DNA from 2 places in the Streptomyces sp. NPDC051940 genome. Region 2 is predicted to be linked to the other one. Evidence: riboswitches for the same ligand, from Rfam matches in the RefSeq annotation. Region 2 holds a riboswitch; the other holds the start of a gene.
What was found. Region 2 has a riboswitch for glycine ahead of gcvP (aminomethyl-transferring glycine dehydrogenase). Riboswitches for the same ligand answer to the same signal wherever they lie in the genome.

Region 1 (6,814 bases), on a different contig from region 2:
TTCGCCCCTGCCACAGCAGCATCCAGACCTGGCCCTCGGCCAGGCCCTCGAGCAGGCGCTCGTACGCCTCGTAGCGGCCCGGGGCCATGTCACCGACCAGCCGCCCGAGCCCGTTGCCCGCGCCCCCGTTCACGTCCCCTCAGCCCCCTCGTCCGGCAAGTACGCCCAGCGTGGGCCATCCAACCAGGTTAGGCCCCCGCCCAGAAGCCCCGACCCCCGGTGTCGCCCGGTTCCGTGCGCGCGCCGGGGGTCACCGGGTGAAGAACGGCCGCACGCGCTCCCGGAGCCAGCCGATGACCGGGTCGTCGGCCGCGTCCAGGAACACGAGCTGGACCGGCCAGGTCACCGGGTGCGCGGCCAGCGCGCGGCCCAGCGCGGCGAGCGCTGCGTCGCGGGCGTCCGGCGCGGCCGGGTCGTACAGCTCGACGCCCACGAAGAGCTGGGCCGGGCCGGTCTCGACCGCGGCGAGGCCGCGCCGCGCGCTGTACACCTGGGGCGTCGCCTCGAACTCCGCCCGCGCGGCGGCGAGGAAGTCGACGGGATCGTCCTGCCAGTCCGGCTCGTACAGCCGGACCCGGCCCCCGCTGGGCGCACCCGGGGCGGACCGCTCCCGCGCCAGCTCCGCCACCGCCGCGGGCGGGAGCGGAATCCCGACGGCACCGCCGGGGTTGACCGCGATCCCGAGCTGCGGCGGCAGGCCCCGGGCGAACTCCCGCGCGGGCGCGACCGTGAAGGACATGTGCGTCCCCACGACCGCCAGGAACTGCTCCTTCGAGGAGAAGACCGGTACGTACGCCGCGCCGCCGATCTCCGTCGTGGGCAGCCGCAGGGTCTCCGACGTGGGCCCGCCGCCCTCCGGCAGCGGCACCCACAGATGGCTGCGCCCGAGCACCTCCAGCAGCCGCGGCACGGCCCCGGGATCGCCGAGGGCGGCCTGGAGGACCTCCTCCAGCTCGTTCACGGGGAAGGACGGCTCGGGCAGCTGCGACGGGATGCTCACGGCCAGCGAGCCTAGTCCAAGGAGCCGAACCGGAACCGCCGCACCGCGTCCGCCCCCGCCCGGTCGAGCACGACCGCCGGATAGCCCGTGCCCCCGCGCGCCACCGCAGCCCGCAGCCGCCCCGTGGCCCGGCGGTGCCGGGCGAACGCGTACCGCGACACCCGGCGCCCGCGCGCCGTCTGCCCGTCCAGCGCCGTCTCCGGGTCCACGTCGAGCAGCACCAGGTGCATCCCGCGCCCCGACCGCCGTACGGACCGCTCGATGCCCCAGCGCACCCATGGCAGCACCCCGCAGTCGTGCACCACGAGGCTGTGCCCGCCGCGCAGCGCCCGCAGCAGCCCGCGGTAGTGGGAGACGCGGACCAGCGGCCGGTACACGGCGTACGGCAGCCACCGCCCCGCGGGCCCCGCGGCCCAGCGGTCCCGGACGTTCTGCGAGTCGACGCGCTGCACCCCCTCCGGCACGGTCCGCCGGATCAGGGTGGACTTCCCGCTGCCGGGCAGCCCGGAGACGACGACCACATCACCCTCGGGAAAGCTCAGCACCGGCCGCCGCCGCGGTTCGGCCGGCGCCGGCGCGGCGCGCGGCGCGCAGACCGCCGGGATCCCCGTACGCACCCCCGGACCCGAGTCCTCCACGTGATCGTCCCCCTCCGTTCGGTCGTACCGTGCAGCGTCGCAAGCGCGCAGCCCGCCGACAAGGAGGCGTCCTGCCCCGGACCGGTCCGGGGCATGCAATGATGTGGCCCACCAAACTGCATACCGGCCGCTCAAATCCGCGCGGGAGAGTCCCGGAGTCCTTTCCAGCAAAGGGCCGCCGGGCGCCGAAGGAGCAACTCCCTCCCAGGAATCTCTCAGGCCCCGTACCGCGCGGGCGAGGCAGCTCTGAAAAGCGGGCATTGCATCCATACCGGGTACAACGCCTCACCCAAGGTGCAAGCCGCCCCCGAAGAGGGGTTGTGGCGAACCTCTCAGGTACCGATGACAGAGGGGGAGGATGTCTGCCCACCCCTGTCCGGGAGCCTGACCATGACTTCTGCCCTGCGTCTGACGGCGCTCGACGCCACGCACCGCGCCCTCGGCGCGACCATGACCGACTTCGCCGGCTGGGACATGCCGCTGCGTTACGGCAGCGAACGCGACGAGCACAACGCCGTCCGCACCCGCGCCGGTCTCTTCGACCTCTCCCACATGGGCGAGATCACCGTCTCCGGCCAGCAGGCCGGCGAGCTGCTGGACTACGCGCTGGTCGGCCGGCTCTCCGTGCTGGGTGTGGGCCGCGCCCGCTACACGCACATCTGCCAGGAGGACGGCGGCATCCTGGACGACCTGATCGTCTACCGCCTCGCCGACCAGGAGTTCATGGTCGTCGCCAACGCCTCCAACGCCCAGGTCGTGCTGGACGCGCTCACCGAGCGCGCCCCCGGCTTCGACGCCGAGGTGCGGGACGACCGCGAGGCGTACGCCCTGATCGCCGTCCAGGGCCCCGAGTCCCCGGCGATCCTGGCCTCCGTCACGGACGCGGACCTCGACGGGCTGAAGTACTACGCCGGCCTGCCCGGCACGGTCGCCGGCGTCCCGGCGCTCATCGCCCGGACCGGCTACACCGGCGAGGACGGCTTCGAGCTGTTCGTCCGCCCGGAGCACGCCGTGGCGCTGTGGGAGGCCCTGACGGCGGCGGGCGCGGACCGCGGCCTCGTCCCGTGCGGGCTGTCCTGCCGCGACACGCTGCGCCTGGAGGCGGGCATGCCGCTGTACGGGCACGAGCTGACGACCGCGCTCACCCCCTTCGACGCGGGCCTCGGCCGGGTCGTGAAGTTCGACAAGCCGGTGGACTTCGTCGGCCGCAAGGCGCTGGAGCAGGCCGCGGAGCGCGCCGAGGCGGCTCCGCCGCGCGTCCTGGTGGGCCTGGTGGCCGAGGGCCGCCGGGTGCCGCGCGCGGGCTTCGCCGTGGTCGCCGACGGTCAGGTGGTCGGCGAGGTCACCTCGGGCGCCCCCTCCCCCACGCTGGGCAAGCCGATCGCCATGGCGTACGTCGACGCGGCCCACGCCGCGCCGGGCACGGCGGGCGTCGGCGTCGACATCCGCGGCACCCACGAGCCGTACGAGGTCGTGGCCCTGCCGTTCTACAAGCGCGAGCGCTGAGCCCCTCCGATCCGCCGGCGCGAGCGCGCCGTATCCGTACCGTCACGCAGCACACCCACGTATCCAGGAGAATCACCCCATGAGCAACCCCACGCAGCTTCGCTACAGCAAGGAACACGAGTGGCTCTCCCCCGCCGAGGACGGCGTGGCCACCATCGGGATCACCGCCCACGCCGCCGACGCCCTCGGTGACGTCGTCTACGTCCAGCTCCCCGAGGTCGGCGACACCGTCACCGCCGGCGAGTCCTGCGGCGAGCTGGAGTCCACCAAGTCCGTGAGCGACCTGTACTCCCCCGTCACGGGCGAGGTCGTCGCGGCCAACCAGGACGTCGTCGACGACCCGGCCCTCGTGAACAGCGCCCCGTTCGAGGGCGGCTGGCTGTTCAAGGTCCGGATCTCGGACGAGCCCGAGGACCTGCTGTCCGCCGACGAGTACACCGCGTTCACCGCGGGCTGAGGACCACGGACGATGACGAACCTTCTGAACGGCTCCCTCCACGAGGTCGACCCGGACGTCGCCGCCGCCGTGGACGCCGAGCTCAAGCGCCAGCAGTCGACCCTCGAGATGATCGCGTCGGAGAACTTCGCGCCGGTCGCGGTCCTCGAGGCGCAGGGCTCGGTGCTGACCAACAAGTACGCCGAGGGCTACCCGGGCCGCCGCTACTACGGCGGCTGCGAGCACGTCGACGTGGTCGAGGACCTGGCGCGCGACCGGATCAAGGCGCTGTTCGGCGCCGAGGCCGCGAACGTGCAGCCCCACTCGGGCGCCTCGGCGAACGCCGCCGCGATGTTCGCGGTGCTGAAGCCGGGCGACACCATCCTGGGCCTGGACCTGGCCCACGGCGGTCACCTGACCCACGGCATGAAGATCAACTTCTCCGGCAAGCTCTACAACGTGGCCGCGTACCACGTGGACGCCGAGACCGGCCAGGTCGACATGGCCGAGGTCGAGCGCCTGGCCAAGGAGCACCGCCCGCAGCTGATCATCGCCGGCTGGTCGGCGTACCCGCGCCAGCTGGACTTCGCCGAGTTCCGCCGTATCGCGGACGAGGTCGGCGCGCTGCTCATGGTGGACATGGCGCACTTCGCCGGCCTGGTGGCCGCGGGCCTGCACCCGAACCCGGTGCCGCACGCGGACATCGTCACGACCACCACGCACAAGACCCTCGGCGGTCCGCGCGGTGGCGTGATCCTGTCGAAGCAGGAGCTGGCCAAGAAGATCAACTCCGCGGTCTTCCCGGGTCAGCAGGGCGGCCCGCTGGAGCACGTGATCGCGGCGAAGGCGGTGTCCTTCAAGATCGCGGCCGGCGAGGAGTTCAAGGAGCGCCAGCGGCGCACCCTGGAGGGCGCGAAGATCATCGCAGAGCGCCTGCTGCAGGACGACGCGCGCGAGGCGGGCGTCTCCGTCCTCTCCGGCGGTACGGACGTGCACCTGGTCCTCGTCGACCTGCGCGACTCCGAGCTGGACGGCCAGCAGGCCGAGGACCGGCTGCACTCGGTGGGCATCACCGTGAACCGCAACGCGGTGCCGAACGACCCGCGCCCCCCGATGGTGACGTCGGGCCTGCGGATCGGCTCGCCGGCGCTGGCGACGCGCGGGTTCCGGGCGGAGGACTTCCGCGAGGTCGCGGACGTCATCGCCGAGGTGCTGAAGCCGGGCTTCGACGAGGCCAAGGCCGCGTCGCTGTCCGCCCGCGTCTCGGCGCTGGCCGAGAAGCACCCGCTGTACCCGGGTCTGTGAGGCGGGGGTGCCGGGGCGGGTCGTCCCGCCCCGGCACCGTCCCGTAAAACGGTCCCCGCCCGCCCGGGGGCCAAGCCCCATCCAGGCTATCGGCGACCACTGACAACCGGCGCAGCCGGGCGGCCGTCGCGCGGGCTGTAACCGGGCCCACACCGCACGGATGCCGCCCTCCGCCTGCCCAGGGCGCACACTGGGTGGGAGGGCGGCGTCAAGCGCGCCGCCCTCACGGCCTGGCGCCCACCGGGCCGAGCGGCCCGGCGCCCACCGGGCCCCGCAGTCCCGCCCCACCCCTGGCAGGACCGGCGTCCGTCCCCGTTCCACCCACGACAGGACAAGGGAGTCCGGCCACCGTGGCAATCTCCGTCTTCGACCTCTTCTCCATCGGCATCGGCCCGTCGTCGTCCCACACCGTCGGCCCGATGCGCGCCGCGCGGATGTTCGCGCGCCGGCTGAAGAACGAGGGTCTGCTCGCGCACACCGCCCGGGTCCGCGCCGAGCTGTTCGGCTCGCTGGGCGCCACCGGCCACGGCCACGGCACGCCGAAGGCCGTGCTGCTGGGCCTGGAGGGCCACTCCCCGCGCACGGTGAACGTCGAGTGGGCGGACTCGGAGGTCGAGCGGATCCGCGAGACCGGCCGGCTGCACCTGCTCGGCGCGGAGATAGGCGAGGACCACACCCTCGACTTCGACGCCGACAAGGACCTGGTCCTGCACCGGCGCCGCTCCCTGCCGTACCACGCGAACGGCATGACGCTCTTCGCGTACGACGCCGCGGGCGCCCCGCTGCTGGAGAAGACGTACTACTCGGTCGGCGGCGGTTTCGTGGTCGACGAGGACGCGGTCGGCGAGGACCGCATCAAGCTGGACGACACGGTGCTGAAGTACCCGTTCCGCACGGGCGACGAGATGCTGCGGATGGCCCGCGAGACGGGCCTGTCGATCTCCTCGCTGATGCTGGAGAACGAGAAGGCGTGGCGTACGGAGGACGAGATCCGCGCCGGCCTGCTGGAGATCTGGCGGGTGATGCGCGAGTGCGTGGCCCGCGGCATGTCGGTGGAGGGCATCCTCCCGGGCGGCCTGAAGGTCCGCCGCCGCGCCGCCAAGACCGCCCGCCAGCTGCGCGCGGAGGGCAACCGCTCCGAGCACGCGATGGAGTGGACCACGCTGTACGCGATGGCGGTGAACGAGGAGAACGCGGCGGGCGGCCGCGTCGTCACGGCCCCCACGAACGGCGCCGCGGGCATCATCCCGGCGGTCCTGCACTACGCCCGCGACTTCGTCCCCGGCACGGACGACGACGCGATCGTGCGCTTCCTGCTGGCCGCGGGCGCGATCGGCATGCTGTTCAAGGAGAACGCCTCGATCTCGGGCGCCGAGGTCGGCTGCCAGGGCGAGGTCGGCTCGGCCTGCTCGATGGCGGCGGGCGGCCTGGCGGAGATCATGGGCGGCACGCCGGAGCAGGTGGAGAACGCCGCGGAGATCGGCATCGAGCACAACCTGGGCCTGACCTGCGACCCGGTGGGCGGCCTGGTCCAGATCCCGTGCATCGAGCGCAACGGCATGGCGGCGGTGAAGGCCGTGACGGCGGCCCGGATGGCCCTGCGCGGCGACGGGCAGCACTTCGTCTCGCTGGACAAGGCGATCAAGACGATGAAGGAGACGGGCGCCGACATGAAGGTCAAGTACAAGGAGACGGCGCGGGGCGGGCTCGCGGTGAACGTCATCGAGTGCTGAGTCAACAGGCCCTGACCAGTGCGTTCGTTTCTTTCAGCGCTGTCAGGGCCTTCCCTTCCTACGCGGTGGAAAGCCCCCTGGAGACTCCCTGAGCGCAGACGTGGAAGTCCCTGAAAAGTCCCTGGGAAGTCCCCACGGAAGGAGCTCTTGACCTGCAGGTTTGCGGTATGCGATCAACACCGGATGCACCGCTCAC
Region 2 (6,814 bases):
GCGGAGATCGGGCCGACGCCCGTCTCCGGGCCGGCGGTGGGCTGCAGCGGGTGGTTCGGCAGGTACGGGGCGAGGTGCGCGCGCACCGCGACCGGGCCGACGCCGGGGCCGCCGCCGCCGTGCGGGATGCAGAAGGTCTTGTGCAGGTTCAGGTGCGAGACGTCCGCGCCGAACTTGCCCGGCTTGGCGAGGCCGACGAGCGCGTTGAGGTTGGCGCCGTCGACGTAGACCTGGCCGCCGGCCTCGTGCACCGCGGCGCAGACCTCGGTGATCTGCTCCTCGAACACACCGTGCGTGGACGGGTAGGTGACCATCAGCACGGCCAGCTCGTCGCGGTGCTTCTCGATCTTCGCGTGCAGGTCCTCGACGTCCACGTCGCCGGACTCGGCGGTGGCGACCACGACGACCTTCATGCCGGCCATCACGGCGCTGGCGGCGTTGGTGCCGTGCGCGGAGGACGGGATCAGGCAGACGGTGCGGCCGGTGTCGCCGTTGGCGCGGTGGTACGCGCGGACGGCCAGCAGACCGGCCAGCTCGCCCTGGGAGCCCGCGTTGGGCTGGATGGAGACCTTGTCGTAGCCGGTGACCTCGGCGAGGCGCTCCTCCAGCTCACGGATCAGGGTGAGGTAGCCCTCGGCCTGGTCGGCGGGGGCGAAGGGGTGCAGGGCGCCGAACTCCGGCCAGGTGACCGGCTCCATCTCGGTGGTGGCGTTCAGCTTCATCGTGCAGGAACCCAGCGGGATCATGCCGCGGTCCAGCGCGTAGTCGCGGTCGGCGAGCTTGCGCAGGTAGCGCAGCATGGCCGTCTCGGAGCGGTGCTGGTGGAAAACGGGGTGGGTGAGGACCTCGTCGGTGCGCAGCAGGCCCTCGGGCAGCGCGTCCGAGATGCCGGCGTCGAGCGCCTCGATGTCGCCGGTCACGCCGAAGGCGGACCACACGGCCTCGACGACGGCCCGGTTCGTGGTCTCGTCGCAGGCCATGCCGACGTGGTCGGCGTCGGTCAGCCGGAGGTTCACGCCGGCCGCGCGGGCGGCGGCGACGACCTCGGCGGCGCGGCCGGGGACGCGGGCAGTGAGGGTGTCGAAGAAGGCGCCCTGGGTGAGCTCCACGCCGCCGTCCGTCAGGCCCGCGGCGAGGATCGCGGCGTAGCGGTGGGTGCGGCGGGCGATCGCGCGCAGGCCGTCGGGGCCGTGGTACACGGCGTACATCCCGGCCATCACGGCGAGGAGCACCTGCGCGGTGCAGATGTTGGAGGTGGCCTTCTCGCGGCGGATGTGCTGCTCACGGGTCTGCAGCGCGAGGCGGTACGCCTGGGCGCCGTCGGCGTCCTTGGACACGCCGACCAGTCGGCCGGGCAGGCTGCGGGCGAACTTCTCGCGCACCGACATGTAGCCGGCGTGCGGACCGCCGAAGCCCATCGGGACGCCGAAGCGCTGGGTGTTGCCGACGGCGATGTCCGCGCCCAGCTCGCCCGGGGAGGTCAGCAGCGTGAGGGCCAGCAGATCGGCGGCCACGGTGACGACCGCGCCCAGCCCATGCGCCTGCTCGATGAGCGGCTTCAGCTCGCGTACGGCACCGGAGGCGCCGGGGTACTGCAGCAGCACGCCGAAGACGCCGCGCTCGGCGATCTCCGCGGGGATGCCCTCGCTCAGGTCGGCGACGACCACCTCGACGCCCGTCGGCTCGGCGCGGGTCTCGATCACGGCGACGGTCTGCGGCAGGGTCTCGGCGTCGACCAGGAAGACGCCCTGCTTGACCTTGCCCATCCGGCGGGACAGCGCCATCGCCTCGGCGGCGGCGGTGCCCTCGTCGAGCAGGGAGGCGCCGGCGGTGGGCAGGCCGGTGAGGTCGGCCACGACCGTCTGGAAGTTCAGCAGCGCCTCGAGCCGGCCCTGGGAGATCTCCGGCTGGTACGGGGTGTACGCCGTGTACCAGGCCGGGTTCTCCATCACGTTGCGCAGGATGACCGGCGGGGTGAAGGTGCCGTAGTAGCCCAGGCCGATCATGGAGCTGAGGACCTGGTTGCGGTCGGCGAGCTCGCGCAGCTCGGCCAGGACCTCGGCCTCGGTGCGCGCCTCGGGCAGGGCGAGCGACTCTGCGCCCTTGATCACGTCGGGTACGGCGGCGGCGGTCAGCTCGTCCAGGGAGCCGTAGCCGACCTGGGCCAGCATCTTGGCCTCGGCCTCGGGGTCCGGGCCGATGTGGCGCTGCTCGAAGGGGATGCCGCGCTCGAGCTCTGCGAGGGTCGGGCGGTGGGTGGGGGTCATCGACAAGGCCTCCTGGTCGTGATCGACCTTCGAGGGGCGCCAGGGCAGGCACCCGAACGGCCTCCCCCTCTGTCATCTCAACCTGAGAGCTTCACCGGCCCGGGAGCCGGCTTTCACCGTCGGTGAGGCCCGGGCGTGTGCCCGGCCCTGCTTTCCAGAGTGACCTCGTCCGTGCGGTACGTGTGCCTGAGAGATTCCGGGGAGGGTTTGCTCCTTCGGCGCCGTCGTCGTGGTGCGTGGTGACGGACTCTCCCGCGCGGGGTCTGCAGCCGCTGCAAGCGTACCAGCGCGGGGGTGCGTGCCGGCGGCCGGTGGCGCGGCGTCCGCGGGGGCCCTCGCGGGCCGCCGCGGACCCGGGTGGTTTCCCTCGAGTGGCCGTTTGGCGCAATCTGGCATTGGGTGGTTCCAGCGGAACAGTCGAGTCGTTGGAGGGACCGTGCAGACTGATATCGATCCCCGCAGCCTCATCGGATGCAAGGCGTACGACGAGCATGGGACGAAGATCGGCACCGTTGACGAGGTCTACCTCGACGATGCGACGGGGCGGCCGCAGTGGGCCGCGATCCGGACGGGCCTCTTCCACCGTGACGCGTTCGTCCCCCTCGAGCCCAGTTCCCTGGCCTCAGGCGGGCTCCAGGTCCCCTTCGACCGGGAGCTGATCAAGGACGCGCCCGACTTCGGCGTCGGCCGCCACCTCTCCCCCGAACAGGAACTACAGCTCTACCACCACTACGGCCTCGCCCTCCCCACGTCGGAGCGAACCCCGCCCCCTCCGGAGGACCACGACTTCGGCCGGATCGCGGGCGCGGAGGGCTAGCGCGGGCCGCGCGGCTCGCGCGGCAGGGGCGGTCGCGCCGACCACGGTGGCCGCCCCTTGCGGCAGCCGCGCCGGTCACGGGCGGTCACGCCGGTGGCACCGGTCGCCGGTCACCGCGAACACGCCGGTGACGACGGTCACACCCATGGCACCGGCCGCGCCGCGAGCGACGGCGACCTCCTTGCGGCCTTCGGCCGGAACCACCGGCGCCCGACTGCTCCTGGTTGACGCGGGCAGGGCCAGGCGGAGCACCGCCGACCCACGTGGGCCGCTCAAGCCGGAGCACCACCCGCGGCCGAGTAGCCGGCCGTACCGGCGCACGGGCTGTCCGAAGCCGGGAACGCGGCCCCACGAACTCGGCCAAGCCGTGGCGACGGGCACGCACCGACAAGCATCGTCTCTCCCGGAGGGCTGACCGAGGCGGGGAACGCGACCCCCACACCGGATGCCGCCCACACCCCAGGCGCCGACGTCAGGCAAGACAACCCGCAACGGGTGGCGTGTGGGCGGGGGCAACCCCGCGCCGAAGGCGCGGGCGGCGCCGACACGGACAGGCGACCCGTCCCATAGGCACAGGGCCCCGGGGTCACCCGTCGCGGAGGAGCGGAGGCGGCTCAGCCGCCTGCAGATCAGGGTCGTCGGACGCAAACGTCCGCACGCGCCCGGGCACCACCGCCCCCGGCCCCTCGAACCGCACCGTGACCCGCCCGAGCCCACTCCCCTGCACCCAGCCCGCCCCGTACTCGGCGTGCCGCACATCCAGCCCCGGCAGCCACCGGCGTGTCTCCGGCTCCGGAGCGGGTTCCGGCCCGGCCGCGTCGGGAGCCGGCTCCGGCACCGGCGCGGCCGCCTGCTCGGCCTGGGCGAAGAGGTCCTCCTGGGTGTAGTCCGCCAGCCCGGAGACGCCCACGCCGAGCAGCCGGACGCCGCCCGTGGTGTCCACGGACTCCAGCAGCCGCTCCGCCGCCTCACGGACCACCACGGGGTCGTCCGTCGGCCCGCGCAGCGTCTCGGACCGGGTCAGCGTCGAGAAGTCGTACCGCCGCACCTTGAGCACCACCGTCCGCCCCGACCGCCCCGCGCCCCGCAGCCGCACCACGCACCGGTCCGCGAGCCGCGCCACCTCCGTGCGGATCCGGATCCGGTCGTGCAGGTCCACGTCGAAGGTGTCCTCCACGGACACCGACTTGGCGTCACGCTCCGCGACCACCGGCCGCTCGTCGTGGCCGAGGGCCATCGCGGACACCCAGACACCGTGCGCCTTGCCCAGCAGTCGTACGAGCTCGTCCTCGCCAGCCTCGGTGACCTGCTCGATCGTCGAGAGCCCGGCGCGCCGCAGGGTCTCGGCCGTGGCGGGGCCGACGCCCGGCAGGGCCCGTACGGGCATCGGGGCGAGCAGTTCGCGCTCCGTGCCGGGCGGGACGACAACCAGCCCGTCCGGCTTGGCCATCTCGGACGCCATCTTCGCGAGCATCTTGGACCCCGCCAGCCCCACCGACCCCGACAGCCCCGTCTGGGCCCGGATGTCGGCGCGCAGCCGCTCGGCGACCCGGCGCGCGGCCGCCTCGTCCGATGCCACTCCCCCGGCCTCCAGATCGACGAACGCCTCGTCCAGGCTGAGCGGCTCCACCAGCGGCGACAGCTCGCTCAGCAGCGCCATGACGCGGTCGCTCACCTGCCGGTAGACACCGAAGCGCGGCACGAGGTACGCCGCGTTCGGGCACCGCCGCCGCGCCTGCGCGGTCGGCATCGCGGAGTGGACCCCGTACACCCGCGCCTCGTAAGAGGCCGTGGCCACCACCCCACGCGGGCCGATGCCCCCGACGACCACCGGTTTGCCGCGCAGACTGGGCTTCGCGGCCTGTTCGACGGCAGCGAAGAACGCGTCCATGTCCAGATGGAGGATGGTGGGTGCTGCCTTCACAACTCCGAATGGTGCACCACACCACTGACAACGTCAGTCAGGAGACCACGGGACACAGCGGCCCCAGGGTGCCCTCAGCCCGCCCGGCCCCGCCGGCGCGCGGCCAGCTCGTCGCTCTGGCTGTCGCCCAGCAGCGTCTCACCCGTGTCCACGCGCTCCCCGTGCAGCTGGGTGAGGGCGCCCTGGACGTCGCGCCAGACCGCGCCGACGGAGATCCCGAAGATCCCCTGGCCGCCCGACAGCAGCTCGACCAGCTCGTCCGGCGAGGTGCACTCGTACACCGTGGCACCGTCGCAGATGAGCGTCATCTGCTGCAGATCGGAGGAGCTGCTCGCCGACAGGTGCCGCACCGCCGTGCGGATGCTCTGGAGCGACACGCCCGTGTCCAGCAGCCGCTTCACGATCTTGAGCACCACCACGTCACGCGCCCCGTAGAGGCGCTGCGTGCCCGAGCCGTAGGCGGGGCGGACGCTCGGCTCGACCAGCCCCGTACGGGCCCAGTAGTCCAGCTGGCGGTAGGTGATGCCGGCCGCGGCGCAGGCCGTGGGCCCGCGGTAGCCGATGGTTTCGCCGGAGCTCACAGTGGCCGCCCCCTGCAGGGATCGTCCGTGGAGCGGGAAGGGGCCATCAGAAGGGCCCGCCCCTGCCGTCATTTCGTTGCCGGTGGATCTCACGCCGACCTCCGCTCCCTGACCTGCCTGTCCGACGGTAGGCAGTCACCCGGGGTCCGTCAACGAACGCCACACTCGGCACGCCGAGTGATAATCACCCTACGGGTGGTTTAGCAGGCGCGCGCGTGAGGCAGTCTGCTCTTCTGACTTGCACACCACCGCCGGCTTGTCCGGACTACTGCTGGCTCGTCCCGAAATCCTCGGGCGAGATCTGGTCGAGGAACTCGCGGAACTTCTCCACCTCGTCCTCCTGCTCGTCCGGGATCGCGATGCCCGCGTCGTCCAGCACCCCGTCGCTGCCGTAGATCGGCGTACCCGTGCGCAGGGCCAGCGCTATGGCGTCGGAGGGGCGGGCGGAGACCTCGGCCCCGGAGGCGAACACCAGCTCGGCGTAGAAGACACCCTCCCGCAGGTCCGTGATCCGGACCTCCGCCAGTCGCTGGCCCACGGCGTCGAGGACGTCCTTGAACAGGTCGTGGGTGAGCGGACGGGCGGGCGTCATGCCCTGCTGGGCGAATGCGATCGCGGTCGCCTCCCCCGGTCCGATCCAGATGGGGAGGTACCGGTCGCCGCCCACTTCCCGCAGGAGAACGATCGGCTGATTGGAGGGCATTTCAACCCGGACACCGACGACGTCGAGCTCGTTCACACAGCAACCCTAGGCCGTCTCCGACGGGTTTGGGTAGTCGGGCAGGCCGACGGCCCGACCGGTTGGGGTGCGGATGGCCCGATTTCAGCCTTTGCGGGCACGCAACGCCGACTGCAGGAGTACGGAGTGCAACCGGCTGGATAGGCCGATCAGCTCCTGGGCCGCCGCCTCCGCCTCGGCCCGGGTACGGGAGCTGCGATGGCGCCGCAGCGGGGCGATCGCCTGTTCGATGAGCCCCGCCTCCCGCTCGGCGGCGGCCTTGGCGCCCTTGAGGTGCCGGGGCTCGAAGCCGTAGCGGCCGAGTCCGGCGAACAACTGTACGACCGCCACGGACTCCTGGTCGTAGCCGCCCTGGCCGTCCGGGGAGAGCAGCCCGTAGGACTCCCAGTCCGCGAGGTCGTCCTCGTCCACCCCGGCGGCGCGCAGCAGCTCGGGGCGGCTGAGGCGGTCGGCCTCACCGGCGTCCTCGGGATCCTCCCCGTACGC

Region 1: another riboswitch for glycine. It lies ahead of gcvT (glycine cleavage system aminomethyltransferase GcvT); the one in region 2 lies ahead of gcvP (aminomethyl-transferring glycine dehydrogenase).

Annotation. Positions count from the first base shown of each region.
Region 1 is NZ_JBFAXR010000121.1:14,820-21,633, reverse strand. Features, by position in the region: gene AB0M28_RS32405 (enhanced serine sensitivity protein SseB C-terminal domain-containing protein) at 1-88, opposite strand, end outside; gene AB0M28_RS32400 (enhanced serine sensitivity protein SseB C-terminal domain-containing protein) at 251-1,000, opposite strand; gene AB0M28_RS32395 (AAA family ATPase) at 1,012-1,638, opposite strand; glycine riboswitch at 1,771-1,878, shown strand; gene gcvT (glycine cleavage system aminomethyltransferase GcvT) at 2,029-3,144, shown strand; gene gcvH (glycine cleavage system protein GcvH) at 3,224-3,601, shown strand; gene glyA (serine hydroxymethyltransferase) at 3,614-4,885, shown strand; gene AB0M28_RS32375 (L-serine ammonia-lyase) at 5,236-6,618, shown strand.
Region 2 is NZ_JBFAXR010000020.1:68,158-74,971, forward strand. Features, by position in the region: gene gcvP (aminomethyl-transferring glycine dehydrogenase) at 1-2,267, opposite strand, end outside; glycine riboswitch at 2,432-2,532, opposite strand; gene AB0M28_RS11350 (PRC-barrel domain-containing protein) at 2,704-3,084, shown strand; gene AB0M28_RS11355 (hypothetical protein) at 3,160-3,288, opposite strand; gene AB0M28_RS11360 (DNA polymerase IV) at 3,671-5,008, opposite strand; gene AB0M28_RS11365 (MerR family transcriptional regulator) at 5,083-5,589, opposite strand; gene AB0M28_RS11370 (bifunctional nuclease family protein) at 5,855-6,328, opposite strand; gene AB0M28_RS11375 (MerR family transcriptional regulator) at 6,413-6,814, opposite strand, start outside.